Regions from separate parts of the Lysinibacillus sp. NPDC094177 genome, predicted to be linked through region 1. Evidence: riboswitches for the same ligand, from Rfam matches in the RefSeq annotation. Region 1 holds a riboswitch; each other region holds the start of a gene.
What was found. Region 1 has a riboswitch for lysine ahead of ACQKNC_RS19715 (amino acid permease). Riboswitches for the same ligand answer to the same signal wherever they lie in the genome.
Positions count from the first base shown of each region.

Region 2: linked by a shared signal. The riboswitch ahead of ACQKNC_RS20290 (cysteine hydrolase family protein) and the one ahead of ACQKNC_RS19715 (amino acid permease) in region 1 are both predicted to bind lysine.
Region 3: linked by a shared signal. The riboswitch ahead of ACQKNC_RS03480 (aspartate kinase) and the one ahead of ACQKNC_RS19715 (amino acid permease) in region 1 are both predicted to bind lysine.

Region 1 covers NZ_JBNNTW010000016.1:72,730-82,771, reverse strand. The annotation lists gene ACQKNC_RS19725 (nitric oxide synthase oxygenase) at 18-1,064, shown strand; gene ACQKNC_RS19720 (CynX/NimT family MFS transporter) at 1,103-2,311, opposite strand; lysine riboswitch at 2,487-2,663, shown strand; gene ACQKNC_RS19715 (amino acid permease) at 2,750-4,213, shown strand; gene ACQKNC_RS19710 (response regulator transcription factor) at 5,020-5,712, shown strand; gene ACQKNC_RS19705 (sensor histidine kinase) at 5,718-6,653, shown strand; gene ACQKNC_RS19700 (ABC transporter ATP-binding protein) at 6,791-7,714, shown strand; gene ACQKNC_RS19695 (ABC transporter permease) at 7,707-8,396, shown strand; gene ACQKNC_RS19690 (Nramp family divalent metal transporter) at 8,517-9,782, opposite strand.
Region 2 covers NZ_JBNNTW010000018.1:12,266-22,307, forward strand. The annotation lists gene ACQKNC_RS20260 (cytochrome ubiquinol oxidase subunit I) at 1-602, shown strand, start outside; gene ACQKNC_RS20265 (cytochrome d ubiquinol oxidase subunit II) at 599-1,624, shown strand; gene cydS (cytochrome bd oxidase small subunit CydS) at 1,638-1,760, shown strand; gene rlmD (23S rRNA (uracil(1939)-C(5))-methyltransferase RlmD) at 1,973-3,337, shown strand; gene ACQKNC_RS20280 (transglycosylase domain-containing protein) at 3,672-5,879, shown strand; gene ACQKNC_RS20285 (hypothetical protein) at 6,273-6,569, shown strand; lysine riboswitch at 7,266-7,450, shown strand; gene ACQKNC_RS20290 (cysteine hydrolase family protein) at 7,604-8,320, shown strand; gene ACQKNC_RS20295 (APC family permease) at 8,334-9,677, shown strand.
Region 3 covers NZ_JBNNTW010000001.1:708,896-718,937, reverse strand. The annotation lists gene trxA (thioredoxin) at 118-429, shown strand; gene uvrC (excinuclease ABC subunit UvrC) at 730-2,520, shown strand; lysine riboswitch at 2,660-2,838, shown strand; gene ACQKNC_RS03480 (aspartate kinase) at 3,181-4,407, shown strand; gene ACQKNC_RS03475 (methyl-accepting chemotaxis protein) at 4,533-5,792, shown strand; gene ACQKNC_RS03470 (YslB family protein) at 5,922-6,356, opposite strand; gene ACQKNC_RS03465 (succinate dehydrogenase cytochrome b558 subunit) at 6,629-7,243, shown strand; gene sdhA (succinate dehydrogenase flavoprotein subunit) at 7,310-9,064, shown strand; gene sdhB (succinate dehydrogenase iron-sulfur subunit) at 9,070-9,849, shown strand.

The DNA.
Region 1 (10,042 bases):
AGATGGAGGAATTCGATATGAATTTACATGAAGTACAGCAGTTTTTAGAACTTTATCAAGTAGAACAAAATGAGTCGAAAACATGGCTAGAAAATAAATTACAGCAAATTAAAACAGCAGGAGAATATATACCGACAACGGAAGAATTAATTTTTGGTGCACGAGTGGCTTGGCGCAATAGTAATAAGTGCATTGGCCGCTTGTTTTGGCAATCACTACATGTTGTAGATGCCCGCGATATTTTGAATGAAGAGGATATTTTCAACGCTTTGCTTGAACATATTCAATATGCAACAAATGGTGGGAAAATTCGTCCAACGATAACGGTTTTTGCACCAGGTCGAGTTCGTATCTGGAATCATCAGCTAATCCGTTATGCTGGCTATGACACGGAGTCTGGAGTCATTGGTGATCCGCATTCTGTTGAATTTACAAAAGTATGTGAGTCACTTGGCTGGCAAGGTGAAAGAACCGCATTTGATGTGCTTCCGCTTGTTGTACAGGTGGATGGAAGGGAGCCACAAGTGTTTACAATCCCTGACGGATATGTACTCGAGGTACCGATTCGTCATCCAGAATCTTCTCAAGTCGAGAAGCTAGGATTGAAATGGTATGCAGTGCCGATAATTTCTAGCATGCGCTTCCAAATGGCAGGTATCGATTTTGAGGCAGCCCCATTCAATGGTTGGTATATGGGTACAGAAATCGGAGCACGTAATTTAGCAGATCATGAGCGTTATAATATGCTGCCCGCTATAGCAGAGATATTCAACCTTGATACAACTAAACAGGCTTCTCTATGGCGTGACCGGGCATTAATTGAGCTGAATATTGCAGTTCTACATTCCTTTAAAGAAGACGGTGTCAGCATTGTAGATCATCATACAGCTGCACAGCAATTTAAATTGTTTGAGGAAACAGAAGCAGCAGCAGATCGGGAGGTTACGGGCAATTGGACGTGGTTGATTCCGCCTCTTTCACCCGCTACAACTCATATTTACCATAAGCCTTATGTTAATGTTTACAATACACCCAACTATTTTTATCAAAAACCATCTTATTAATAGAGAAAGGCAGCTCACTGTAACATGAGCTGCCTTTTTTAATCCACATATTCATTTTTAGAAGCCCTAAATGAACATAAGAAGAGTATCAATACTACGACAATGAATAACCAACCAGTGATATGCCAGCCGCCGAATAAATCATGTAAATAACCAAATAAAATTGGACCAATTGCGGCAAATAAATATCCTAGTGATTGTGCAAACCCTGATAAATCAGCTGCCTCAAAAGCTGTACGGGTACGTAATGTAAAGAACATCATTGCTAATGAGAATGAAGCTCCTCCGGCTAAGCCTAGTAGCACCATCCACAGTATAGCGAGGCTTGTCCATTCCATAACTACTCCGGTAAACCCAATTAAGTAAAATGCCGTAAACATTAATACGAGAGGTCGTTGAGATGTCATTTTACTAGCGATAATAGGCACAGCTAAAGCCATTGGGACTTGTGAAAATTGCATGATGGAAAACATCCAGCCTGCACGATCTGCAGCTAATCCTTGTGCCATATATATTTCAGGAATCCAAGCGGCAGTTGTATAAAATAATAATGACTGTAATCCCATAGCCCCTGTCACTGCCCAAGTAATAGGTGATTTCCATAATGGTGTACGTACTTTCGTAGTTTTAACATTAGGCTCAGGCTTATTAAATTTCAACTGTGGAATCCAAATTAAAATGGTTAACACTACAAGAACAAGCGCGATTGTTAGCGCACCTTGCCAGCCAAATGACGAATTGGCAACAGGATAACTAATACCGGCACCAAGTCCAGCTGTCAAATTCATCGACATTGTGAAAAATGCCATAAGTAAACCTACGTGATAGGGAAACTTCAATTTAATTAATCCGGGAATTAGTACGTTACCAAATGAAATGGCTATACCAATTAGCGCAGTACCAAATACGAGCAAACTAGTTGTGCCAAGGGAGCGTAGTACAATTCCTAATGCTAAAAGAATCGTTGATAAAAATAATGTTAATTCTAGCCCAAATTTACGTGCAACATTTGGTACGAATGGTGAAATGATTGCAAATGCTAGCAATGGGATTGTTGTTAGAAAGCCAGCTAGTATATTGGATATGCCAAGATCTTCACGGATAAAGGAAATAATGGGGCCAACAACTGTTAGCGGCATACGTAGTGTCGAGGCAATGCAAATCACGCCGATAACTAGTAATAAGGTTGTACCTTTCCAGTTAATTTTCCTGCTAGGATAAGTATCGGTATGTTCATGAGTAGTCAAATAAATCCCCCCTGGTAGAACAATTATGATTGAACCACTATACCACTTTATCACAACGTTAAAAATAGTTGAAAATTCATAAAACACTGAATATTACTCGCGTTATTGAAATGTCATAGGTCGTATGTTAAACTAGAACACATCATAAATTTAATATTTATATGCCTCATGTTTGTATTGAGGTAGAGGTCGCGGTATTTAAGAGTATACTAATGGAAATGACAAGCATTAGAGATATTAGTTGAAAGGAAATACTGCCGAAGTGTGAGGGGACTTGAAAACCTCATGCTGGGGCTGTCTCCGAAAGGAACAGAACTGTCACGTTTGGACAACGTGTTGCGCTATCATTTTGAAAGAACAGAGGATTTACTTAGCCATCACAGCAACGTTCATGTGATGGCATTTTTTTGCCTCTTAAAAAAGGAAGGAAGCTATATCGTGAGTGAGATAAAAGTCAATCAGCTCGGCCATAAAGCGCCGAAGCTGAAAAAAGAATTAAAAAGCCGTCATATTACAATGATTTCATTAGGCGGTACAATCGGTACAGGATTGTTCTTAGCTAGTGGTGGTGCCATTGCACAAGCAGGCCCTGGCGGTGCGCTACTCGCCTATGCATTAATCGGTGTCATGGTGTATTTTTTAATGACGAGTTTAGGCGAAATGGCAGCCTATATGCCATCATCGGGTTCATTTAGTACGTATGCTACAAAATTTGTAGACCCAGCTCTTGGCTTTGCACTTGGTTGGAACTACTGGTACAACTGGGCAATTACTATTGCGGCGGAAATTTCTGCTGTTTCATTAATTATGAAATATTGGTTCCCAGATAGCTCATCTGCACTTTGGACTGTTATATTTATCGCTGTAGTTTTAACGTTTAATCTATTATCGGTAAAAAGCTATGGTGAAAGTGAATATTGGTTTGCAATGATAAAGGTTGTAACTGTAATCGTTTTTATTATCATCAGTTTCTTAATGATTTTCGGTATTTTAGGAGGACAAGCTCCTGTAGGCTTTACGAATTTCTTCATCAGTGATGGACCATTCCACGGAGGTTTCCTTGCTACATTTGGTATTTTCTTAGCTGCAGGATTCTCGTTCCAAGGGACGGAGCTACTTGGAATAACAGCAGGTGAAACGGATGACCCTGGTAAAAATATTCCGAAAGCTGTTAAGTCTGTTTTCTGGCGAATTCTTTTATTCTATATTTTAGCGATTGGTGCAATTGGGATGCTGATTCCATTTACAGACTCACGTTTGCTATCTGAAGATATCGCTGTTTCGCCATTTACACTGGTGTTCGATCGTTTAGGAATCGCCTTCGCTGCATCATTGATGAATGCTATCATTCTAACGGCAATGCTGTCAGCAGGGAATTCAGGGCTTTACGCATCGTCACGTATGCTTTGGCAATTAGCGGTAGATGGACATGCACCGAAATTTTTCACTAAACTAAGCCGTCGAGGTATTCCGATTTACGCATTATTGGCAACTTTAGCTGTAGGCTGCCTAGCATTTTTAGCTTCATTCTTTGGTGATGGTGTGGTCTATATGTGGCTTCTAAATGCCTCTGGGATGTCTGGCTTCATTGCCTGGCTAGGAATTGCATTTAGTCATTACCGTTTCCGTCGAGCGTTCGAGGCACAGGGCTTAGATCCGAAATTGTTACCGTATAGAGCAAAGCTATTTCCATTCGGTCCGCTATTCGCCTTTACGGTTTGTATGATTGTTGTTATTGGACAAAACTACAATGCCTTTATGGGTGATAAAGTAGATTGGTACGGAGTTCTTGTCTCATATATCGGTATTCCACTGTTCTTACTGTTATGGCTTGGCTATAAAATCAAGCATAAAACAAAAATGCTTCCATTAGAGCAATGTGATTTAAAAGTAGAACAATAAAAAAATTAAACTGTCCTGTGAGCCATAGAAAATGCTCGCAGGACAGTTTTTTTTAGTTAAAAAATATTGATGAATTTGTAACCCAGACGTATCATCAAAACACTATAGGTGAACGTTCCAATCTTTAAGCTCCAAAACCTGTATCCCCATAATAGCAATCAGCGATCCGTAGAGTATAAGAATAAGAAAAATGATGAGTAATCCTAAAAATTTAGAAATACCTGGTTGTTTTGATTTTATTCCGGATATCCCCAAAAAAATACTCATTATCCAGAGTAGAGCACCTACATAAAAGTAAATCCCCAAAATACCGTTCTTATCTTAATAAACTGGCATAAAACAATAACGACCCGATAATACAAAATATAATAGAAAAAAACCGTAATTCCTTCTAAAAGTCATTTCTTCAGCCCTTGCTAATTTAATTTTGATTATTATCAAAATATATCAATCGATACAAGGTGTTGCAAATTCTGTATTTTAGGGTCTTCAGATAAAATTACTGGAGAGAATAAAAAGGGGACTTTAGTTTCTCGAATCGTCCCCCACTTTTGGAGCACAACCTTAATATGGTAAACTGATAGATAAATAACACATCATCAAATTTTGGGTAGGACATTTGTTGGAACGTATACCATGTATATAAGTTGATTGGAGTGGAGGCTAGACGCCCCAGGAAGCTTTGCTCTGTACGACAGCGATAAAAGCGCTCAGCTGGAACGGAAATCAACCCCTCTTTGTGGTGATGATCATAGTAATGACAAGTCATATATAGACTGCTTTATATTAGGAAGAGGTGCATGAAAGTGCAAAAGCATATTTTACTAGTAGAAGATGACGAAGCCATTCGCGAAATGGTAGAAAACTATTTAACGATGGAGGGGTTCTTTGTCACCTCTGCAATAAATGGAGAAGAAGCATTACAAAATTGTTTAAACAATCCATTTGATTTAGTGATCTTGGATATTATGATACCAAAACTTAATGGATTAGAAGTTCTAAAGATTATAAGAGAGCAAGCATCGCTGCCAATTATCATCATGTCAGCCAAGGATAGTGATGTTGATAAAGCATTAGGGTTAGGATTAGGGGCAGATGATTATATTGCCAAGCCATTTTCGATGCTGGAATTTTCGGCCCGTGTCAAAGCCGCAATTAGAAGGGCTACAAAATATTCCACTCAAGTAGAGGATAAGAAAGATATAGTAGAGATAGACAACTTATCGATCGACCTTGTTAATTTTTCAGTAGAGAAGAATGGACACAAACTAAAGCTCACGTCGAAGGAATTTGCCATCCTAAAATTATTCGTGACAAATCGTAATCGAGTTTTTACAAAGCAACAAATTTATCAATTGATTTGGAATGATGCTTACTATGGGGATGAAAATATTATTAATGTACATATAAGAAGATTACGTGAAAAAATTGAAGACGATCCATCCAATCCTCAATATATTAAAACGCTTTGGGGAATCGGCTATAAATTTGAAGGGTAAACTCCATGATTATATTTCTATTACTGATTATTGTGTTTCTCGTAGGAATTATTATTTTTCAGATGAGAGCAAAAAAACAACAAGACGCTACTATTCAATACATGCATCAAAAACTGCAATCAATCATTGATGAACAATCGAATGAAAAGATATTAGTGTCGACGGCGAATCCGGAATTACAGCAGCTGCTTACTGCGATGAATGCGTTGCTAGACCATAATCAAAAAGTACTGGCGACACATCGAAAAATGGAAAGCTCCATGAAAAAGATGCTAGCCAATATTTCACATGATCTTAAAACACCTTTAACAGTTGTACTTGGCTATGCTGAAATGCTAAAGCTTAAGCAGTCACTGAGTGAAGAGGAGCAGCAACGGTTACTCACAGGCGTTCATTCGAAAACATTGGAAGTATTAAAAATAATCTATACATTTTTTGACCTGGCAAAATTGGAGGCTGGAGATACGGATTACCCAATGACGAAAATTAATGTAAGTGAAATTTGCCGAAAAAATATTTTATCATTTTACGATATGGTCATGTCTATGGGACTAGAGATTGAAATAAAAATACCAGAGATATCCGTGTATGCACTTGGTAATGAAGAAGCGTTGGATAGGGTTCTAAATAATTTACTGTCAAATGCTATTGCCTATGGAGCGGCAGGAAACATTATTGGACTCACAGTAAGAAATGATGATACTAATATTTTTATTGATGTATGGGATCGCGGTAAGGGGATTGACGAATATCATATTGATAATGTTTTTGAGAGAATGTATACGCTTGAGGATTCTAGAAATAAATCCTTTCAAGGAAGTGGTCTTGGCTTAACTATTACAAAACGTCTTGTAGAACTAATGGATGGCTCCATCCAGCTTTCCAGTATCCCGTATGAGAAGACCATTTTTACGATTTCATTAAAACGAATGATGTACTGAACAGTCATGCTTGTAGAGCATTTTAATTGCTTTACAAGCTTTTCTTCTGCGCTTAAGAAATTTGTAAGAATCAAGTAATAAATTAGAGAGTTTCATTTTTTATAATAAAGATAGCTAAATTAAAGGGAGAGATCTACATGACATATATTGTGAAAACAAATCAGCTTACGAAGGTGTTTGGGGGAAAAGAAGTCGTTTCTGCTGTGACTATGCATGTGAAAAAGGGAGAGATCTACGGTTTTTTAGGTCCTAATGGTGCCGGAAAAACGACAGTCATGAAAATGTTGACAAACCTTACGAAGCCAACGAGTGGAGACATCGAAATCTTTGGTGAAAAATTAATGGACCGCTCATACGAAGTGCTGAAAAGGATGGGAACGATTATTGAATACCCGATTTTTTATGAAGATTTAACAGCAAAAGAAACCTTAGAATTACATTGTGAATATATGGGCTACTATGACAAGAAAGAGATAGCTCATGTCCTAGATCTAGTAAAACTAACAAACACAGAGAATAAGCGTGTAAAAGACTTTTCTCTTGGGATGAAACAACGATTGGGTATTGCACGTGCAATTATTACTAAACCAGAATTACTTATTTTAGACGAACCGATTAATGGACTAGATCCAGTTGGCATAAAAGAGCTTCGAGAGCTATTCAAGATGCTTTGTAAAGATTATGGAATTACAATTATTATCTCTAGTCACATTTTGGGTGAAATTGAACAATTAGCAGATACAGTTGGAGTTATTAAGGATGGAAGATTAATTAAGGAAGTAACAATGGAAGATGTCAATCGTAGTCAAGCAGATTATATTGAAGTGGTTGTCAATGATGGGAAAAAGGCTGCCTTTATTATAGAAAGTAAATTAAATATTACTAATTTCAAACTAATGGATGACAATTGTATTCGAATTTATGAATCGACAGCTTCACAAAAGGTGCTATCTAAAACATTGATTGAGCATGATATTGAAATTGAGGGCATTAGCAAAAAAACGAGCTCATTAGAGGATTATTTCTTGAAGTTAATCAATGGAGGTGTAGCTAGTGCTTAATTTAATAGGTCTAGAAATGAAAAAATATCATATTGGTTCATATATAAAACGAGCTATTTTCGCAAATTTTGTGATATTAGGTATTATGTTTATGCTTTTATTTATTACTAAAATAGAAGGGGACCCAACCCTTGATAATTATCAGATGGCATTAGGCATTATTGATTCAGCTGTAAGAGCAGTGTTTATTATTTTTGCTAGTGCGTTAATCGCCAAGCTTATTATTGGAGAATTCAAATATAAAACGATCACTGTAGCTTTTATGTATCCGATAAATAGGAAAAAATTAATTGCTTCAAAGTTAGCCATTGTTGTTCTTTTCACCTTTAGTGCAATTATTATATCAACTGCTTTTGTAACAGCGATTTTTTGTGCTGTTAGTGAGAATTTCCAATTGGTTTCAGATACATTAACGAGCTCTCTAATAATACAACGAATTCCAGTTGTGATCATGAATGCAGTTGCAGCATCATGCATCGCATTAATACCATTGTATTTTGGTATGAGAAAATACTCTATTCCGGCAACAATTATATCATCTATTTTAATTGTAGCGGCCGTATCATCAAATACAGGTAACTTCACCTTGTATGATATTATTATCATACCAATCACTTTAGCTATTATCGGTATAAGCGTGGCCTATTTATCATTTAGAAACATTGAGAAGATAGATATTTGAGGATAAAGAATTAGCTCATCAAAGACTAAACGCTCTCTAGAAAGCATCCAGTCGGAAGAGCTTTAAAAACTTAAATGCCAGACACAAAACCAAATTAAGGTTTTTGTGTCTGGCATTTTTTTAACCAAATATCGTTTGCCATAATAAATAAAGATTTAAAACAACTACAATCGCTACGACAATCCATCCTAATATGGTTGTAATACGATGGTTGACTAGGCTTCCCATGACGTCACGCTTACTTGTAAACATAACAAGCGGTACAAGAGCAAATGCAATACCAAACGATAAAACAACTTGGCTTAGGACAAGTGCATAAGTTGCATTAACTCCAGATGCAATGATGATCAGAGGAGGTAACATTGTAATAGCTCGACGTAAATAAAGCGGAATTTTTCTTCTAATAAAGCCTTGCATCACAACGTCACCTGCAAGTGTACCAACTGAAGAGCTAGCAAGACCTGCAATGAGAAGGCCAAGACCAAAGGACACCGCCGCCATCGGACCAAGCGCCTCTTTTAATCCGTTATAAGCGATATCTAAATCTTCAACTACTAAGCCTTGTGTATGGAATACTGCTGCAGCAATAACAAGCATGCTCATATTGATAGCGCCTGCGACAATCATCGCGATAATAATATCAATAAACTCAAAACGGAATATACGTTTTTTTTCAGCATCATTTCGGCCAACGACACGACTTTGGGTTAATGAAGAATGCAAGTAAATGGCGTGTGGCATAACGGTTGCTCCTAAAATACCTGTTGCCAGTAAAATAGAATCTACTCCGTCAAAGCGTGGTGTGAAAATGCCTAGCGTTACTTCACCCCAATTTGGCTGTGCTAAAAATGTTTGGAATGCAAACGCTAATACGACAATAAGCACCATGCCAGAAATACCTGCCTCAAATGCTCTAAAGCCTCTACGCTGTAATTCTAGAATAGCAAATGAGCCGACTGCTGTAATAAGCGCTGCAGGCAACATTGGAATATTGAATAACAAGTACAGTCCAAGTGCAGCACCGATAAATTCTGCAAGATCTGTTGCAATAATGACCAATTCAGCCTGAATCCATAAAAAAATAGAAGTTTTTTTAGAAAAATGTTCACGTGCTACTTCAGGTAAATTTTTACCAGTAGCAATACCAAGCTTTGCTGATAAGGATTGAATTAACACTGCCATTAAATTGGAAAAGGCGATTACCCAAAGTAGTAAATACCCATATTGTGAACCTGCTGTAATATTTGTTGCGAAGTTGCCTGGATCAATATAGGCAACTGCTGCGATGAAAGCTGGGCCAAGAAACGGTAAGATTCGTCGCCAGCCTTTTATATCTCCATTTAAAACCGCCTCAGCTGACGGTTTTGTCATTCGTTTGTAAACCATGTTGTTCCCTCATTTCAAAGAGTATCGCAGGAGAAATAAAGTTTCCTAAAGGAAAATGATATATTCCTATTTTATAGTTAGAATAAGAAAATGTGAAGAAGTTTGCTCGATTTTTTTGCTTAATTCGAAATGTTTTTAGTATAGTAAATCAATTGTCATTAATGAACGTTGATTTTGATTATGTATCATAATGTATTGAAGAATCATAGCAAAATATTCGATTCTTTGAAAATGATCAAGGATTAATGTACTTAGCTATT
Region 2 (10,042 bases), on a different contig from region 1:
AGCCAGAAAAACTAGCTGCAGCTGAGTGGCATTTTGAAACTGAAGACAAAGCTTCCCTTATACTGTTTGGTGTATTAGATGGAGAAGAAATAAAATATGCTATTAAAGTACCTTATGCTTTGAGTGTTTTAGCACATAATAATCCAAATGCAGAGGTAATTGGTTTAGATCAATTTGCTAAAGAAGATCGACCACCACTATATATTCATTACCTCTTTGATCTCATGGTGATGATTGGCATGTTCATGGCACTCGTTTCACTGCTTTACGTAACCGGGAAAGCACGTGATTGGCAGTTTATTCATTCACGTTGGTTTAGATGGATTGTTGTTGCAGGTGGACCACTTTCCATTATTGCAATTGAAGCAGGATGGTGGCTTGCTGAAGTGGGACGACAGCCTTGGATCTTATATGGATTAATGCGAACACCAGAAGGGGCCACAACGAGTGACCATGTGGATTTAATGATGCTACTGTTCACTGGTGTGTATGCCGTATTAGCAATAGGAAGTATGGTGGTTTTAGTTCGTATGTTCAAAAAGAATCCAATTGAGCGTGAAATAGAAGATCGCCATGCTGAAAAAGGCGGTGACATCTTATGACGTTAGAGATTTTAGGTATTTCAGTATTATGGATTTTCCTATTTGGCTATGTCATTGTAGCTTCAATCGATTTCGGTGCAGGCTTTTTTAATGCATACAGCCTACTCATCGGAAAAAATCACATTTTAACGAATATTATTAAGCGTTATTTATCGCCTGTTTGGGAAGTAACCAATGTCTTTTTAGTATTCTTCTTTGTTGGGATTGTTGGATTTTTCCCACAAACAGCTTTCTATTATGGAACGATTTTACTTGTCCCAGTTAGTATTTCGCTAGTGCTCCTTGCAATTCGAGGCTCCTACTATGCGTTTGAATCATATGGCACACGTGGACATATTGGTTACACGTTGACGTATGGTATAGCAGGCTTACTTATTCCAGCCTCACTTTCTGTTGTATTCGCGATTGCTGCTGGTGGCTATGTTGATATTGTTGGAGGGCAACCTGTCTTAAACTATTGGACATTGTATACGAGCCCATTTGCTTGGAGTATTGTCGTGTTGAGTATTGCAGCTGTACTTTATATTTCAGCCGTGTTTTTAACTTGGTATGCGCATAAAGCAAAGGATAGGGAAGCATCAAATTTAATGCGAAAATACGCACTTGTTTGGGCGATACCATTAATGGTGAGTGCGCTCGGTATTATGTACGAAATGAAATCCATCAACCCTGAAAGTTACAATCATATGGTTAATTTATGGTGGATGTTTGCCATATCAGCCGTGCTGTTTATTATTACTGTATTGTTAATATGGATGCGAAAAAATTACGGTCTTGCAGTTGGATTATTGATTGCCCAATTTGCAGTAGCATTCTTCGCATATGGGATCGCTCAATATCCTTATTTACTGTATCCGTATTTAACTATTTACGATAGCTTTACAAGTACACAAATGGCAATTGCACTCGTCATAGCATTTATTTTAGGACTGTGTCTACTTGTTCCATCACTATTCTTGTTGTTGAAATTATTCCTCTTCAACAAAAATTACGTGACAGGAAAAGAAGACAATCATGCATAGGAGGGATAAAACTATGGAAAGTTTTTTTATTTTTTATGCGCCATTTATAGTCGTCATCCTTGGATTAGTTGCTGCTTTCTGGTGGGCACCAAGAGATTACCACACAGTGAGGAAAGAGGAGAAGAGCCGCGAATAGCGGCTCTTTTTTCTACTCGTGTAAAGGGGAAGAAGTATCCGTTCGTTCAGTGCTCGAGTACGCGGAGCCGATCACTTTTTTGCATACCCGAGCAGTTCAGAACCAGACCTGATCACATTTTCGACAAGCCCGGGCAGTTAGTATGAAGCCTTGTTCTTTTTTCATCCGCCGCAACATGCTACAATAAAGAGATTGAAATGGAGGATGTACGAATGTCAGCACCCGTGAAAAAGAATGACCGACTAACAGTTTATATAGAAGATTTAACACATGATGGCAATGGCGTCGCAAAGGTAGATGGCTATCCATTATTTATCCAAGGTGCACTTCCTAATGAAACGGCGGAAGTACATGTTTTAAAAACGTTAAAAAATTATGGCTTTGCGAAGGTTGTAGAAATTCTTAAGCCATCACCCGATCGTGTAGATGCGCCTTGTGAATATTTCAAGCAATGTGGCGGCTGTCAATTACAGCACCTGTCTTATGAAGGGCAGTTAAAATGGAAAGAAAACATGGTGCGTAATGTCATGCAGCGCATTGGTAAAATTGATGCGCCTGTTCTGCCTGTGAAGGGTATGGAAGAGCCTTGGCATTACCGTAATAAAGCACAAATACCTTTCTCCTCAAATGAAGCAGGACAAGCAATTGCTGGTTTCTACAAAACGAAGTCCCATAGCATTGTGGATATGGAGCGTTGCTTAATTCAGACAGGGGAAGCGGACGCTATTCTTGCAGGCTTGAAAAAGGAACTAGCGACAATAGGTATTCGACCATATAACGAGTTAACAAATGAGGGAATGCTGCGCCACGTAGTTATTCGTAAAGCACGAGCAACTGGTGAAGTTATGGTTGTTTTCGTAACTAAAAAGAAAAAATTCCCGCAAAAAGAAGCCGCTGTTGGAACAATCCAGAAGCTTGTTCCGAATGTAACATCAATTATGCAAAACGTTAATAGCGACAAAACGAACGTTATTTTCGGTGATGAAACCGTGAACCTGTGGGGCAAGGACGTTATTATCGATACAATTGGCGACGTTCGCTTTGAAATTTCAGCCCGTTCATTTTATCAAGTAAACCCTGAGCAAACGGAAGTCCTATATAAACAAGCATTAGACTACGCTGACTTACAGGGTGATGAACGAGTAATTGATGCTTACTGTGGAATTGGTACCATCTCATTATTCCTTGCACAAAAAGCAAAGGCTGTTATGGGTGTTGAGATTGTTCCACAAGCTATCGAAGATGCTAAACGCAATGCAGCACTAAATGGCTTTACGAATACGTATTTCGAGGCCGGCCCAGCAGAGGAAGTTATTCCACGTTGGTATAAGGAAGGCAAAGAAGCAGACGTCCTAGTAGTTGACCCACCGCGCAAAGGCTGCGATGAGGCGCTTCTAAAAACAATTTTAGAGCAAAGTCCCAAGCGTGTTGTTTATGTGTCCTGTAATCCAGCTACACTAGCACGTGACCTCCGAATTTTGGAGGATGGGGGTTATCAAACACAGGAGATTCAACCTGTGGATATGTTCCCGCATTCGACACATTGCGAGGCAGTAGCGTGGTTGGAATTAGTATAAAGAAAAAGAACGAATTTCCGATTGTGGAATTCGTTCTTTTTTTTAGTAATAAAGGTGTTATTTGGCCAGGTTAGTAAAAAAATATAGTATCAACTATTAGTACCAGATGATAGAATTAATTGTCAGGATATTGTTATGAGGGCATTAATAATGTTAGGCACTCAAAAAATTAAAGAAATAACCATGGGGATTAGTGGATCACTCGTTCTTTAAACCGTTATATAGGAATTCATGAAAAAGATGACTTGAAAATAAATCACACAAAACGATTATATCGACACAGGCTGTTGCGCATATATTAACTGTAATTGTATTTAAATGGGAGAGAATAGGAATGTCAGAAGAAGGGTATCAAACTCGTAAGGAACGAAAAAAAGCGAAAAAAACAAACAAAAATAAACATAGAAGTATCGGTATACTGAAAAAGGGATCGTTATTTAAAAAAATGGTCATTGTCTGTTTGGTAGTCGGACTTGTTGCAACAGGAGTAGGAGCCATTACGATTGCTTCAATAATGAAGGGTACACCTACCTTAGATTCTGCTAAGCTAATGGATCCGCTTTCTACTAAATTTTATGATAAAGACGGAAACTTCCTTTATGAATACGGGAAGGAAAAACGGACAAAAATTACGTACGACCAAGTGCCAAAAGTGTTGGAAAATGCCTTTATTGCCACCGAGGATTCCCATTTTTACGAACATTTTGGGATCGACCTCAAACGGACAGCCAAGGCAATTTTTGTGAATGTAACCGGAGATTTCGGATCTCAGGGAGGTAGTACGATTACACAGCAAGTCATTAAAAATTCTTTCTTGTCACCAGAGAAAACACTGAAACGCAAAGTGCAAGAATGGGACTTAGCGTATCAGTTGGAAAAAAAATATTCTAAGCAGGACATTTTAATGATGTATTTAAATAAAATCTACCTTGGAAACCGCTCTTACGGAGTGGCTACGGCAGCAAAGAATTATTACGGAATTGAGTCCGATGATTTGAAAAAAATGACGCTTGCGCAGGCGGCGATGATAGCCGGACTGACACAGAGTCCGAACAATTATGATCCAACCATACCGGAAAACAAAGAAGCAGCCACGAAGCGCCGTCACATCGTATTAAGCTCGATGCTTCGAGATGGCTATATTACGGAAAAACAAATGAAGGAAGCAGAAAAAGTTCCTGTAACAGAGGGACTTGTAGCAAAAAATGCGCAGCAAAGTATGCCTTATGAAGCATTTTTGGATGCAGCTGTGAAAGAGGTAAAGGGAAAACTGAAGGATGTAGACATCAGCGAGGACGGATTGTCGATTTATACAACCCTGGATCCAAAAGCACAGGATTTCGCGGAAAAAATGATGAATACAAGTGAAATCATTGCCTATCCGGATGAGAATTTTCAGGGAGCCTTCGTTTTATTAGATACCATGACCGGTGAAGTCAGGGCAATCGGAAGTGGTCGAAATGACTATCAAGCCCAATTTTCAGGTCACAACTTTGCTGTCGATATCAGACGTCAACCAGGATCAATCTTTAAGCCTATATTTGATTATGGACCGGCGATTGAAAACTTAAAATGGTCCACTGCTCATTTGATTAACGACCATCAGACAACTTATTCAACGGGTGAGCCCATCTCCAACTGGGATCATCAATATCATGGAATGCTGACTATGCGGACGGCACTGCAATATTCATACAATATCCCGGCACTGCTCACATTGAGAGAAGTTGGGATGGATAAGGCTAAGAGTTTTGCAGAACAACTTGGCATTACATTTAAAAGTAATGAAGTATATGAATCATACTCGATCGGCAGCAATACCGTTAGTCCTTTAGACATAGCAGGGGGCTACAGTGCTTTTGGAAACAACGGATTATACAATAAACCACATTTCGTCCAAAAGGTTGTTTTCGCGGATGGCGCAGTCGTTAATTTTGGGGAGAAAACAAAACGTGTTATGCAGGATTACACTGCCTATATGGTAACTGATATGTTACGTACAGTCGTAAATACTGGGACAGGAACAACTGCAAATGTTCCCAGACTGGATGTTGCCGGGAAAACAGGTACAACCAATTTTGATGAAAAAACTCGAGCTAAATATGGATATCCAAACGTTGCTACAAATGATAGCTGGTTTGCAGGGTATACACCTCAATACACCATGGCTGTCTGGACGGGTTACGCTCAAAACGGGCAAGGTAACTATATGACTGGAAATACGACGAAAATCTCACAGTTAATGTTTAAAGCAATGATGGAAGCAATCGGAACGGATACAGCAAATTTTCAGCAACCAGAAAGTGTCTATAGAGTGAAAAATGAACTTTATATAAAAGGAATTGATTCTGCAGAAGAGCCACCTAAAAACAACAATGTAATAATTCATCCTAATAATGGCGGAAATAAAGAGAAGCTCAAAAAAGAGGAAAAGAAACTTAAAAAAGAAGAAGAGAAACATAGAAAAGAAGAAGAGAAACATAGAAAAGAAGAAGAGAAGCGTCGGAAAAAGGAAGAAGAAAAGGAACAAAAGCATGGTTAGACGAAAGAATGTCTTTTAACTTTTTGCCGATAGTAACTGCAAAATTTTCATCTTCACTTTCGTTCATTTTATCATTGAGCTGGGTTTTCTTCATAGGAGGTGCTCTTGTATTGGGGGTTACAATCTTAGGTGTGAATGTTAAAGATACTAAGATTCCGGCTTTGAAAAAATCGTAGTAGATATGTTTCCACATACCTGTTAAAACAATAAAAAAGGTTGACCTGTTCCCTATAACCAAGAGATTAGTTGGAGTTAGTTTAATAATAAAGAAATGATAAAAGAACGGATTTCCAGTAGTGGAATTCGTTCTTTTTCGTTATATAAAGGATTAAAGATATTTTCGAAGAAATTATATAATGAAGCATTTGTTAAAATTTTTTATGGAGGCGGACTATGGAGACGGAAATTATTATAACCGTAGTTATAATTTTAGGAATGGCAATCTTAATAGACAAAATATACGGGAAAATTAATATAGAAATTTATTCTCCTATTTGGGAGTATTTTTCTAAAGCACTTCTCTATGGGTTTATTGCTAGCATCACATTATTCTATGGAAAGGAATCGCTAAGAGATGTTAATGCACTAGAATGGGCTATCATTGCAGTTTCAGCAATAGAAGGAACAGGGAACTATATTAATTATGTAAAAGAATCAAAAAGGAGAAAAGAAGAAAAAAGAAAGACTTGAGGTAATCAAACTTAGATACATAATGAAAAATATTTCTTTAACTTAATAGAGTCGCTGATCAAAAAGGAATTGATGCTCTTTTTGTAAGTGAAAGTAGAAGATACAGTAAGTTGGTATTTCGCTAAAGCAGAGCAGAGTCATTTTTTAATTTAACCCACCATCACCAATGTGTCACATACAATCCACACATTGTAAATGCTGTGCATAGCTTGAACTAGCTGCCTAATCCTAATTTAAGCGTGTTTTTCAACGTATGATTTATTAGGGTGTGTCTTTGGTATATCTAATTAAATATTTGTTGAAACATAAAAAGCAGACGGTTTAGAAGTGCGATAATGCACCTCTAATTGGCCGTCTGCTTTTACTTTTATAACTTGAAAAGCGTATTGATCAATTTTATCCTCAAAAAAATTATCGCTGGGGTAATTTATGAAATATATTGTGAATCGTGAGCGTTAAGAAGGGAATGGTTTATAGGTAATGAAAAATCATGAGGTGAATAATTAAATGCGTATACAATTATTGATATATTGTTATATTTATTGTAAATAGTTATTGTGTAAAAGTGTTTTGATTGTCATTTTTTTGTGGTTGTGCGCGATAAATCTTATAAAATATAGTAGATTTTAAAGTTGACATATAAAAAATGTAATAATATAATTATTTCAAATAATTTAATAAACCTCACTTTTCTGATAGTGAGGTAGAGGCGCGACAGTTAACAGTACCTAATGGAGTCCGAGAAGATGAAGAAGTTAGGTAGAAGGAAGTGTCGCCGAAGTATGTGGTGAGTTCTCGCCATCATATACTGGGTCTGTAGCGAATAGTTGCAGGACTGTCTTCGTAAACTTACGTGTTTATGAAGTTGTGCTATCTCTGTTTAGACAAACAGTGGGAATTTTAAATGGTCGATTCATTTTAAGTTTCTAAAAATGAGTAGGTCATTTTTGTGTTAGACAGATTCTTTTGCACAAAGAGTCTGTTTTTTATTTGTCTATACATTTTGGAATTAGAGGTATTTTGGAGGGAATATTATGGAGAATACATCAACATTATATTATGAATTTTTACCGACTGACGGTCAAAAAGTAAACGTGAACCCAGATAAAACAGCATTACTAATAGTAGACATGCAACATCAGTTTATTAGCCGAGACGGATTAGACGCGCAGGTTGCAAGAGAAAAGGGCATGTTTGATCAGTGGGAATACTTTTTTGATCGTATCGACAATTTAACGATTCCGAACAATAAAAAGCTTTTAGATTTTTTCCGTACTAATAAATTAGAAGTAACATTTGGTCGCATTGCTTGCCATCATAAAGATGGACGAGATCGTTCTCCTGTACAACGCCGTCCAGGATGGAACAATATTTTATTGCCAATCGGTGACCCAGGAGCGGAGATGGTGGATGAATTAAAGCCTCTTGATGACGAAATTGTTGTAAATAAAACGACAGATAGCGTATTAAGTGGAACGAATTATGAATTTTTACTGCGTAATATGGGCATTGAAACAGTAGTTTGTACAGGTGTTGTAACAGATCAATGTGTTGCTTCAACAGTTCGAAGCTTAGCTGACGCAGGCTTTGAAGTTATTTTAGTTGAAGATGCATGTGCAGCTGCAACGCAACAGCTTCATGATGCTGAAATTATGATTATGAATCAAATTTATTGCCAAGTGATGAGTACAGATGAAGTAATTGATTTAGTAACGGAAGAACTATCAAAACACGAACCAATGAATGTGTGAGAGGAAATGGACTATGAGTCAAACACCAAATGATCATACACCACAGTTAAAACGTGTTTTAACATTAAAAGATTTAGTCATTTATGGTATTGCTTTTATGACACCGATTGCGCCAGCTTATATTTATGGCTTTGCAGCAGAGACTACAGGTGGGATGTTGCCATTAGCCTACTTGATTGCGATGGTTGCAATGATGTTTTCTGCATATAGTTACGGTCGAATGGCTGCTGTTTTTCCAAATGGAGGGTCAACTTATACATATACACAGCGTGCGATCAATCCGCATTTAGGTTTTTTTGCAGGTTGGGCAATGTTTATGGATTATGTCCTAGTGCCACTCATTGTATTTATGGTAGGTGCTTCATATGCGAATGCATTAATACCATCTGTTCCGTATTGGGTATGGGTGTTATTAATTGCAGGTATTATAACTACTGTAAATATTCTAGGTATTGGCATCGCAGCAAAAACAAATCAAATCCTCGTTATGTTTATGGGAATTGTAGTCGTTATTTTTGTTATTTTTTGTGTGAAGACAATTGTCGGTGGGGAAAGTGGTACGTCGCTCTTTACTGTTGTGCCGTTCTTCAACGATGAAAAATTCGTTATGTCTGCAATTATTTCTGGTGCAGCAATGGCCTGCTTCTCGTTTTTAGGGTTCGATTCGATTACTACTCTTTCAGAAGAGGCAGTTAATCCAAAAGATGATATTTGGAAGGCAGCTATTTTAGCTTGTTTAATCGGAGGACTTATTTTTATTGGGCAAGCGTATGTAGCTCAGCTCGTATGGCCTGATGTTACAAACTTTAGCTCAGCTGATACGGCTTTATTTGATATAGCTGAAAAAGCAGGTGGTGCAGTTCTTGCAACTCTTTATACGGTTGCGATTATTGTATCGACTGTGACAGCTGGTTTAACAGGACAAGCAAGTGCATCTCGTTTAATGTTTAGTATGGGTCGTGATGAGGTACTTTCGAAAAAGTTTTTCACACATTTACATCCAAAATATCAAACACCGGTATACAATATTTTATTGATGTGTGTGATTAGTGTTTTAGGAGCACTTTTTTTATCAGTAAATTTCGTAGCAGAATTAATGAACTTTGGAGGCCTGACTGGATTTATGTTTGTCAACTTGTCAGTGATCGTGTATTACTTCTTCCGTAAAAAAGAAAAGAAAATAATTCGATATTTATTAATTCCAGGGCTAGGATTTGGTATATGTTTCTACTTATTTATTAATTTATCACCGATGACATTGAAGATAGGCTTTATCTGGCTTGCAATCGGTTTTATCTATGCTTTCATTACGACGAAAGGCTTCAAAAAGAAACCACCAACTTTTACGGATTTATAAAATACCGAAAGAGCTTAGAGTGAATTTCTGAGATAAGTCAGTTATCTAGTATTGGTAATTTTTATCGATATTAGGTAGCTGATTTATTTTTATACAGGAATATCTGGGGATAGGTGTATTTTTTAATAAAAAATGATAAAACTTACTGTCAGAACAAACATCAATTAAATACAAAACTCTATATGACTTTTTCTAGTATTCTGTTGATTTAATTCTTCTTATTAGATGAATGTGAAAGAACATGTAGCCATTTGCTTTTCCTATAATCTGGGCAGAATAAGAGATGCCCTCTTTGTAAAATCATCAAACAGTATTTTCTTGTCCATTCCTTTAAATATACGGAAAAATTCTCTAATTTATCCGAT
Region 3 (10,042 bases), on a different contig from region 1:
GATTAATGCCTTTTTCGACCATATTTTTCATAAATATTGCATACTAGGCAGATTGTTCGCTCAAGAGAATTTATCCATGCTATACTACAAACATAGTAAGTTTAAGGAGGATTTCAAATGGCAATTGTACATGCAACAGATGCAACTTTCCAAGACGATATTAAAGAAGGATTAGTGCTAGTAGACTTTTGGGCTGCTTGGTGCGGACCTTGTAAAATGATTGGACCAGTTCTTGAAGAAATGGATGCTACAGGTAGTGCGGCTAAAATTGTAAAAGTAGATGTAGATAACAACCAAGGTACTGCAGCTCAATACCAAATTATGTCTATTCCATCTTTACTATTATTCAAAGATGGTGAATTAGTAGACAAAACTGTTGGCTTCCAACCAAAAGAAGCGTTAGAAGCATTTATCGCAAAACATGCTTAACTTCTTTCAGCACAAGTCTTCCACCTCTACAGATGGGAGATGAATGCGAATTTAACCTCTTTTCAGGGGTGTCCAAACACCCGCTGAAAGAAGTTAAAGCCTCCGGCAGATGTCACGGAATCGGAAAGGAGTTCTTTGTGCAAGCACAAAGCCGATTCCGGACGCAATTATGCCGAGGCATAATTGATCCTGTAAGAAAAGAAAAGTCGAGCCATCTATAGATGTGCTCGGCTTTTTTTCGTTATATAATAAAGAGAAAAAGCGAACGCTAGTTTTAACAAAAAGGGGGGCAGGTAGGCGATGAATGATTTAATTAAACGAAAGCTTGAAATTTTACCAGATCAGCCTGGCTGCTATTTGATGAAAGATCGACAAGGAACAATTATTTATGTCGGGAAAGCAAAAGTGCTGAAAAATCGAGTACGCTCGTATTTTACTGGTTCGCATGAAGGGAAAACACAGAGGCTTGTAAGTGAAATAGAAGATTTTGAGTACATTGTGACATCTTCCAATATTGAAGCTTTAATTTTAGAGCTTAATCTTATAAAACTACATGATCCGAAGTACAATATTATGCTGACGGATGATAAAACGTATCCGTATTTAAAAATTACGAATGAAAAACATCCACGTCTTATTACAACGCGAAAAGTGAAAAAGGATAAGGCGAAGTATTTTGGTCCATATCCAAATGCATATGCAGCAAGTGAGACGAAAAAGCTGCTAGATCGTTTATATCCTCTTCGTAAATGTGTACAACTCCCTTCCAAGGTTTGTTTGTATTATCACATGGGACAATGTCTAGCTCCTTGTGTGAAAGAAATTGATGCTGAAATTTACCACGATATGATTGAGGATATGACAAAATTTTTAAATGGTGGGGTTGAGGAAGTCAAAAAGGAGCTAGAGGTAAAAATGCTAGCGGCTGCAGAAAATTTAGAGTTTGAGCGTGCAAAGGAATTTCGCGATCAAATTGCTCATATTGATACAGTTATGCAAAAGCAAAAAATCGTATCAAGTGATACAACGAACCGCGATGTATTTGGCTATGCAGTCGAAAAAGGCTGGATGTGTGTTCAAGTTTTCTTTGTTCGTCAAGGAAAGCTCATTGAGCGAGATGTGTCGATTTTCCCAATTTACCAAGAAGCAGAAGAGGAATTTTTAACGTTTGTTGGACGATTTTATGAAAAGTTAGAGCACATTAAGCCTAAGGAGATTTTTATCCCACAATCTATTGATGCAGATATTTTAACGGAATTATTAGAAGTTAAGGTACTGACACCAAAACGTGGGCAAAAAAAAGAACTTGTTGATTTAGCGACTAAAAATGCTGAAATTGCTGTAGCAGCGAAATTCCAGCTTATTGAACGTCAGGAAGAACGAACAATAGGAGCATGTGAGGCTCTGGGTGAAGCTATGGGTATTTCTACGCCGTTACGGATTGAAGCCTTCGATAATAGTCATATGCATGGGACAGATGCTGTATCTGCAATGGTAGTATTTATCGATGGAAAACCTGCAAAGAAGGAGTATCGAAAGTACAAAACACGCACTGCTGCCAAGCACGATGATTACGGTGCAATGCAGGAAGTAATCCGTCGTCGATATACGCGAGTTTTAAAGGAAGGTCTGCCTTTGCCAGATTTAGTACTAATTGATGGTGGGAAGGGGCAAATGGAAGTCGCGCGAGAAGTATTAGAAGATGAGCTCGGCCTTGTCATTCCAATAGCTGGATTAGCAAAAGATGACAAACACAATACGTCACAGCTTCTATTTGGTGATCCACCTGAAGTAATTGCATTGAAGCGTACAAGCGATGGCTTCTATTTACTGCAACGAATTCAGGACGAAGTACACCGCTTTGCTATTACCTTCTTACGACAACAGCACGAAAAGCATGCTATCCAATCAGTCCTCGATAATATAGAGGGCGTTGGTCCAAAGCGAAAACAGCAATTACTTAAGCATTTTGGCTCAGTCAAAAAAATTCGTGAGGCTAGTGAGCAGGCATTACAGGAAGCAGGAATGCCTACTAATCTAGCTAGTAATATCCACGCTTATTTTCAACAGGAGACATTGTCAAAGGATTAGACATATGCTAAGGTTGTATATAACATTGATCTACAATATAGCAATGTTATATACGATGCCTTAGTTTTTTTAGTAGTTTCTATTTATACAAAAATGGAAATTTTCCCCACTAAGGTTCGATTAAATACACTCACTATTTAGTGATGATAGAGGTGCAAGGTTCAAGAGTAGTGCATTTGAGGACGGACAAGTCCAGTGAAAATGTATGAAAGGGGAGCTTGCCGAAGTAGAGCATCGTTGTTTCCGATGCTTAGCTGGTTTTACATTTAAGAGATGTAGGACTGTCGATTCTAAACGTTTCGGAGAGCTATCACACATGCACAAGTTACTTTTATTGTACATGTTATAAGCAGCTTTCACGTTATGTGAGAGTTGCTTTTTTAGTTTTCTAGAGACAACATTTCTCAAAGCAGTTCTTACTATTATGAAATGATGCCAAAAGATTTTCCGTATAACCCCCGAGAGTAAAAGCTATTAATGCAAAAGTGGATTCATACTAAAATCTGTTCTTGATTAAAAAATTTAGAGCGGAGAACGGTGAGTGCTCACGTTGCTTTGCTTTTGTCTCATGCATGTCCCTGAAAATCGTTATTTTGGTGAAGAACTGCAAAAGTATAGCTACTTTATAATCAACAAAAAGTACGAAGGAGAATGATGAAGATGGCGAGAATTGTGATGAAATTTGGTGGTGCCACATTAGTATCAACAGAGCACATTCAAAATGTTGCTAAAAAGGCGATTGCAGAAAAGCAAAGAGGTTTTGATGTTGTCGTTGTCACTACAGCTATGAGGGGGATGGCTAAAGAATTAGCAAAGATGGCTCGTAATCTATCAGACAAAGCGTCTAAGCGTGAACTAGACGCACTATTTTCAACAAGCTCACAACTATCAAGTGCTTTAGTGGCAATTGCTTTGCAGGAAGAAGGATATGATGCAGTGTCATTAACAGGCTGGCAGGCAGGTATTCAAACTGATGCTATATATGGCAATGCACGTATTGATGAGATTGATGTAAGTCGAATTGAAGAGCATTTTACTCAGGGGAAAATTGTAATCGTTGCTGGGGCACAAGGTATCGATAATTTACGGAATATTACGACGCTTGGTAAAGGTGGGGCGGAAACGGCGACTGTAGCTATTGCTGCAGCATTGGAGGCGGAGCGCGTAGATATTTACACGAATGTGGATGGAGTCTATACAGCAGACCCAAGTTACGTTGCTGGGGCACAAAAACTAAAAGAAATTTCCTATGATGAGATGCTAGAGTTATCAAACTTAGGATCACAAATTTTACACCCGAGAGCTGTTGAGTTAGCAAAAAAGTTTCAAATCCCGGTAATAATTCGGTCGAGCGAAATAGATATAGTAGGTACTTTATTAAAGGAGGAAGTTGAAATGGAGAAAAATTTAATTGTACGTGGTGTTGCCTATGAGTCAGACGTTATTCGCTTAACGGTTGGCTATGATGCTTATTCTAATGCTTCGTTAGCAGATATGTTCACAATACTTGCAGAAAATCGCATAAACGTCGATATAATCGTACAAGCAATAATTGATGGTTTAAAACCGACTGTATCATTTACCATTTTGAAAGAGGAGTTCGCCGAAGCATTACGTGTTTTAGAAGATAGCAAATTATCACTAGGGTTTAGTTTTGCTGATTTTGAAATTGGCTTAGCAAAAGTCTCTATAATTGGCTCAGGTATGGCATCTAATCCAGGGGTGGCTGCTCGTATGTTTGATCGTCTACGTCGTGAAGGTATCCCTGTGAAAATGGTAAGTACTTCTGAAATAAAAGTGTCTGTCGTTGTTCCTCAGGACGAAATGATTCGTGCAGCAAATGCATTACATGATGAGTTTAATTTAGAACAAACACTTTACATATAAAATTGAATAAGATGTGTCAGTAATTGGCACATCTTTTTTTGTTTACATCAATTTAATACTTTATCCAATTTTATTATTATATAATAAAATGTGACATGTTTTACCAAGGGAAAGGTGGAGTTTGTATGGTCTTATTCAGATTATTTCAAAAGCCAATGGATGTAAGCGTTGAGAAACACAACGATTTAGAAATACAAATTTTAAAAAAGCGAATTCTGGAATTGGAACTTGAGCAGGAAAGCATTGATGTGAAAAATGCGATTTTAGACTTTGTATTAGCACACATGGAGTTAATTAATTTTCAAACGGCTTTAAAGGTTAAAAATGTCTCAACGAGTGTAGGGGATATTTCTGCGATGAGTGAAGAAATGTCGTCAAATACAGAAGAGATGCTTGCGGTTGAGCAAAATGTTAATGCAAACATTCAAGAAATAAAACAGCATTCATTACTACTTGTTGAGGAAATGGAATCATCCATTACAAAAGGCGAGATAGTTCAGGAATTGTTGATCAAAGGAGCTCGATCAACAGAGCAGTTGAATGATGAAGTAATTAAAATGGATGATATTAGTAAAAGTGTAACCGGTCTTGCCGATCAAACACAACTGCTAGCCTTAAATGCCTCCATTGAAGCCGCACGTGCTGGTGAGCATGGGAAGGGCTTTAATGTTGTCGCGATGGAGGTAGGGAAGCTAGCCAATAGCTCGAAAGGTTCATTGCAAGAAATGACGAAAATTCGATCAGTTATTGATAAGAAATTACAAAACACAATAACAAATATCAAACAAGTAGAACATTATTTAACTGATTTTTTAAGTATCATGAAGGACAATATTGCTAATCTGACTGTAACAAGTAAAAATATTGAAGAAGCAGCACTTGGAATTCATCAAATAACAGTCGCATCAGAAGAAAATGTAATAGCTGTTGGCCGTTTAGCGGAAACAATGACGGAATTATCACATACTAGTAACTTCTCGGATATAATACAAAATCAAGTTTCTGAAATGTTAAAAGCTATTGCACCGACAATTCGAAAGCCTTCAGAGCAAACGGTAGTTAGCCAATTGGCAGCAAGATTAATGGATCATGCTAACTTTTTACGGACTGCTATCCAAAAGGCGGGCCATAAAGAGACAATAAAAACGCATCATCAATGTACGTTTGGAGAATGGTATTATGGACATTTTGAGCAATATAAGAATTTACCAGAATATCGTCAAATAGAACAACCTCATGAATTGGTACATATGGCTGCACAAAAATTAGTTAATGAACTGTCAATTATTAACCTAGAGGAAATGATTCAACACTCGCTTAATATTTTAGAAGCGTTTATTTCGTTAATAGATGTGCTTTTAAAAGAAAGACATGCACAACTATAATAAATATAAAGGGATTCGATTTTCGTTGCGACTGAGCACCTTACTGGGGGCGTTTAGTCGCAACGAAAATAAACTTTTATAATAAAAAGGATTGTCATCCATCAATTTGGAATGACAATCCTTTACGTTTTATTCTGTAGGAACGGTGTTCATGATTCGTTCTTTGACGTCCCATTTTACTGTAAACATAACGTTATTATGCTTTTCACTTTTTTCATCATAGCATTCTGTTAAATAACCTTTTGCTTGCTGGATTTGTTCAGCTATAAATCCTGCTTCAAGTCTAAAGCTACGAAGACCGATTTGTAACAGTTCTGGATCATTTGTCAACTGGAATATGCGCCCATCCTTTGATTCTTTGACAAGCTCTAAATTACCCCAACAGGCATCTGCGAAAAATGCGATAAGTTCTTCTTGACTTTTACATGGGAACTTCCGAGCTAGATCTTTTCCTGCCCAGTAAAGGACATCCCCTTCATGTTTGCCAAGAATAGAAGATAAAATATAATCGCGAATTATCTCATAGCCAAATGCTGAGATTGTAGGAGATGAAGTGTTTAACATTGAAAGCCTTCTTTCTTAGAATTTTCTTATAATTCGACACTGATAAAGTAAAGATAGAATTTTCGAGAAAAAACGATGCATCATGTACTAGAATGTTTCTTTAATAAGGACTGCGAAAAACAGCTAGTTGCCTTGACGCTCGTAGCTCTTGAGAGTACAATAAACATGTCATAATATTGTACCATGATGAAATACACAGTCAATGAAGTATCAGTTACAAAATGATGACTTCTTTTGTTGTGCTATTTTAAGTACTAAGGGGGGTAACAGTCTTGTCGAAAGATCGAGAGTTTTTATGGCGTCGTTTACATTCTCTACTTGGTGTGATTCCAGTAGGTCTGTTTCTGATGTTCCACTTGTCAATGAACTTCACTGCTGTTGGTGGTGAACAAGCTTACAATAATGCAGTAGGTAAGATGGATTTAATTCCACACAATCTTCTGTTAGTAATTGAATGGGTAGTTATTTATATCCCATTACTGTTCCACGCATTCTATGGTGTCTTCATTGCATTCACTGCTTCACCAAACACAGGGCGTTTCAGTACATACCGTAACTGGATGTTCTCATTACAACGTTTCACTGGTGTATTCTTAGTGATTTTCATTGCATGGCATATTTTCGAAACGCGTATCCAAAAAGCGTTAGGTGCAGATGTTGAATTCAATATGATCGCAGATATCGTATCGAATCCACTGATGCTTGGATTCTATATTGTTGGTATTTTATCAGCAACTTTCCACTTATCTAACGGCTTATGGGCATTCCTAGTAAGCTGGGGTATTACACAATCTCCTCAGTCTCAAAAGATTGCTACTTATGTAACAAACATTATTTTCGTAATTCTAAGTGTAGTTGGTGTGGCTGCTATTTTATCTTTCGTTTAATTTAATAAAAGCTACTATAGAGGACATGCAATCATTGCAATTTTTTAAGAGGAGTGAGAAATAATCATGGCGAAAAGCAAAATAATTGTTGTCGGCGGCGGTCTAGCTGGTCTGATGGCAACGATTAAAGCAGCTGAAGTTGGTACTGAAGTTGATTTATTCTCATTAGTTCCTGTAAAACGCTCACACTCTGTATGTGCGCAGGGCGGAATTAATGGTGCGGTAAATACAAAAGGTGAAGGGGATTCTCCTTGGATCCACTTTGATGATACAGTATACGGTGGGGACTTCTTAGCGAACCAACCACCAGTTAAGGGTATGTGCGATGCAGCCCCTGGTATTATTCACTTAATGGACCGTATGGGTGTAATGTTCAACCGTACACCAGAAGGTCTTCTTGACTTCCGTCGTTTTGGTGGTACATTACACCACCGTACAGCATTCTCTGGTGCGACAACTGGTCAACAATTACTATACGCGCTAGACGAGCAAGTTCGTTCTCACGAAGTAGCTGGTTTAGTTAACAAATATGAGCACTGGGAATTCCTTGGTGCAGTAGTCGATCCTGACGGCGTTTGTCGTGGTATCGTAGCGCAAGATATGCGTACAGAAGAAATTAAATCATTCCGTGCGGACGCTGTTATTATGGCGACTGGTGGCCCTGGTATTATCTTCGGTAAAACAACTAACTCTGTAATTAATACAGGTTCTGCTGCTTCTATCGTTTACCAACAAGGTGCTACTTACGCGAATGGTGAGTTCATTCAAATTCACCCAACAGCTATTCCTGGAGATGACAAAAACCGTCTAATGTCAGAATCAGCTCGTGGTGAAGGTGGCCGTATTTGGACTTATAAAGACGGTAAACCTTGGTACTTCTTGGAAGAGAAATACCCAGCATATGGTAACTTAGTACCACGTGATATTGCAACACGTGAAATTTTCGACGTTTGTGTGAACCAAAAACTTGGTATCAACGGCGAAAACATGGTATACCTAGATCTTTCTCATAAAGATCCACATGAGTTAGATGTAAAACTTGGTGGTATTATTGAAATCTACGAAAAATTCGTAGGTGATGATCCACGTAAACTACCAATGAAAATTTTCCCAGCAGTTCACTACTCAATGGGTGGATTATGGGTTGACTACAACCAAATGACTGAAATTCCTGGTTTATTTGCAGCAGGTGAATGTGATTACTCTCAACATGGTGCAAACCGTCTTGGTGCGAACTCATTATTATCTGCTATCTATGGTGGTATGGTTGCTGGTCCAAACGCAGTAGATTATGTTAAACATCTTAAAAAGCATGCTGAAGATCTTCCACAAGAAGTATTCGATGCTCGCGTTAAAGAAGAACAAGCTAAATGGGATGCTATCATGAAAATGGATGGCACAGAAAACGCTTACTTACTTCATAAAGAGCTTGGTGAAATGATGACAGCTACTATGACAGTAGTACGTTACAACGACCAACTTGAAGATACATTGAACAAACTTGATGAATTCCAAAAACGTTGGGAAAACATTAACATCAACGATACACAAAAATGGAGTAACCAAGGTGCTCACTTTACGCGTCAGTTGAAAAATATGATTTACCTAGCGAAAGTAATGACAAAAGGTGCATTATTACGTAACGAATCTCGTGGTGCACACTACAAACCAGATTTCCCGAACCGTGATGATGAGAACTTCTTAAAAACAACAATGGCGAAGTTTGATCCAACTACTGGTAATCCAATTATCACGTACCAAGAAGTCGACGTTTCATTAATTCCACCACGTAAACGTGATTACTCTGCGAAAGGAGACTAAGAATTATGGATATCGCAGCTAATACTGGAAGAATGGTAAAAGTTGAAATTTTACGTCAAGATACAAAAGGTGGCAATGGCTACTGGCAGAAATTCGAAGTTCCTTACCGCCATGGTATGAACGTTATTTCTGTATTAATGGAAATTCAAAAGAATCCAGTTATGTCAAATGGTGAAAAAACAACACCAGTTGCATGGGACATGAACTGTCTTGAAGAGGTTTGTGGTGCATGTTCAATGGTTATCAATGGCCGTCCACGTCAATCTTGTTCAACACTGATTGATCAATTGACTGAACCAGTGCGCCTTGAGCCTATGAAAACATTCCCAGTTATTCGTGACTTACAAGTTGACCGTGAACGTATGTTCAATGCACTTAAAAAAGTTAAAGCATGGGTTCCAATCGATGGTACTTATGATTTAGGTGAAGGTCCACGTATGCCAGAAGGTAAACGTCAATGGGCTTATGAATTATCTAAATGTATGACTTGTGGTGTATGTATGGAAGCATGTCCAAACGTGTCTGAAAAAGCTTCATTCATCGGACCAGCACCATTATCACAAGTACGTCTATTCAACACTCACCCAACAGGTGCAATGATTAAAGACGAACGTTTAAATGCAATCATGGGCGATGGTGGCCTTGCAAACTGCGGTAACTCGCAAAACTGTGTAGCTGCTTGTCCAAAAGGTATTCCTTTAACAACATCTATCGCATCATTAAACCGTGCAACTACAGTGCAAATGTTCCGTAACTTCTTCGGTTCTGACCACTACGTTGACTAATAGTACAAGCTTTACTCCCAACTCCCTTACACTCAATGTGTGAGGGGGTTTTTTCTTTGTAAAATATTAAATAATTTTGGAGATTAACTACTCATAAATGCCTGATTGGTGAAGACTATTTCAGTGGAGATGAAGAAACTCCTCACTGATTCAAGTTTCGCATTATATGGAGTTCTGAATAGGGTCATTTTCA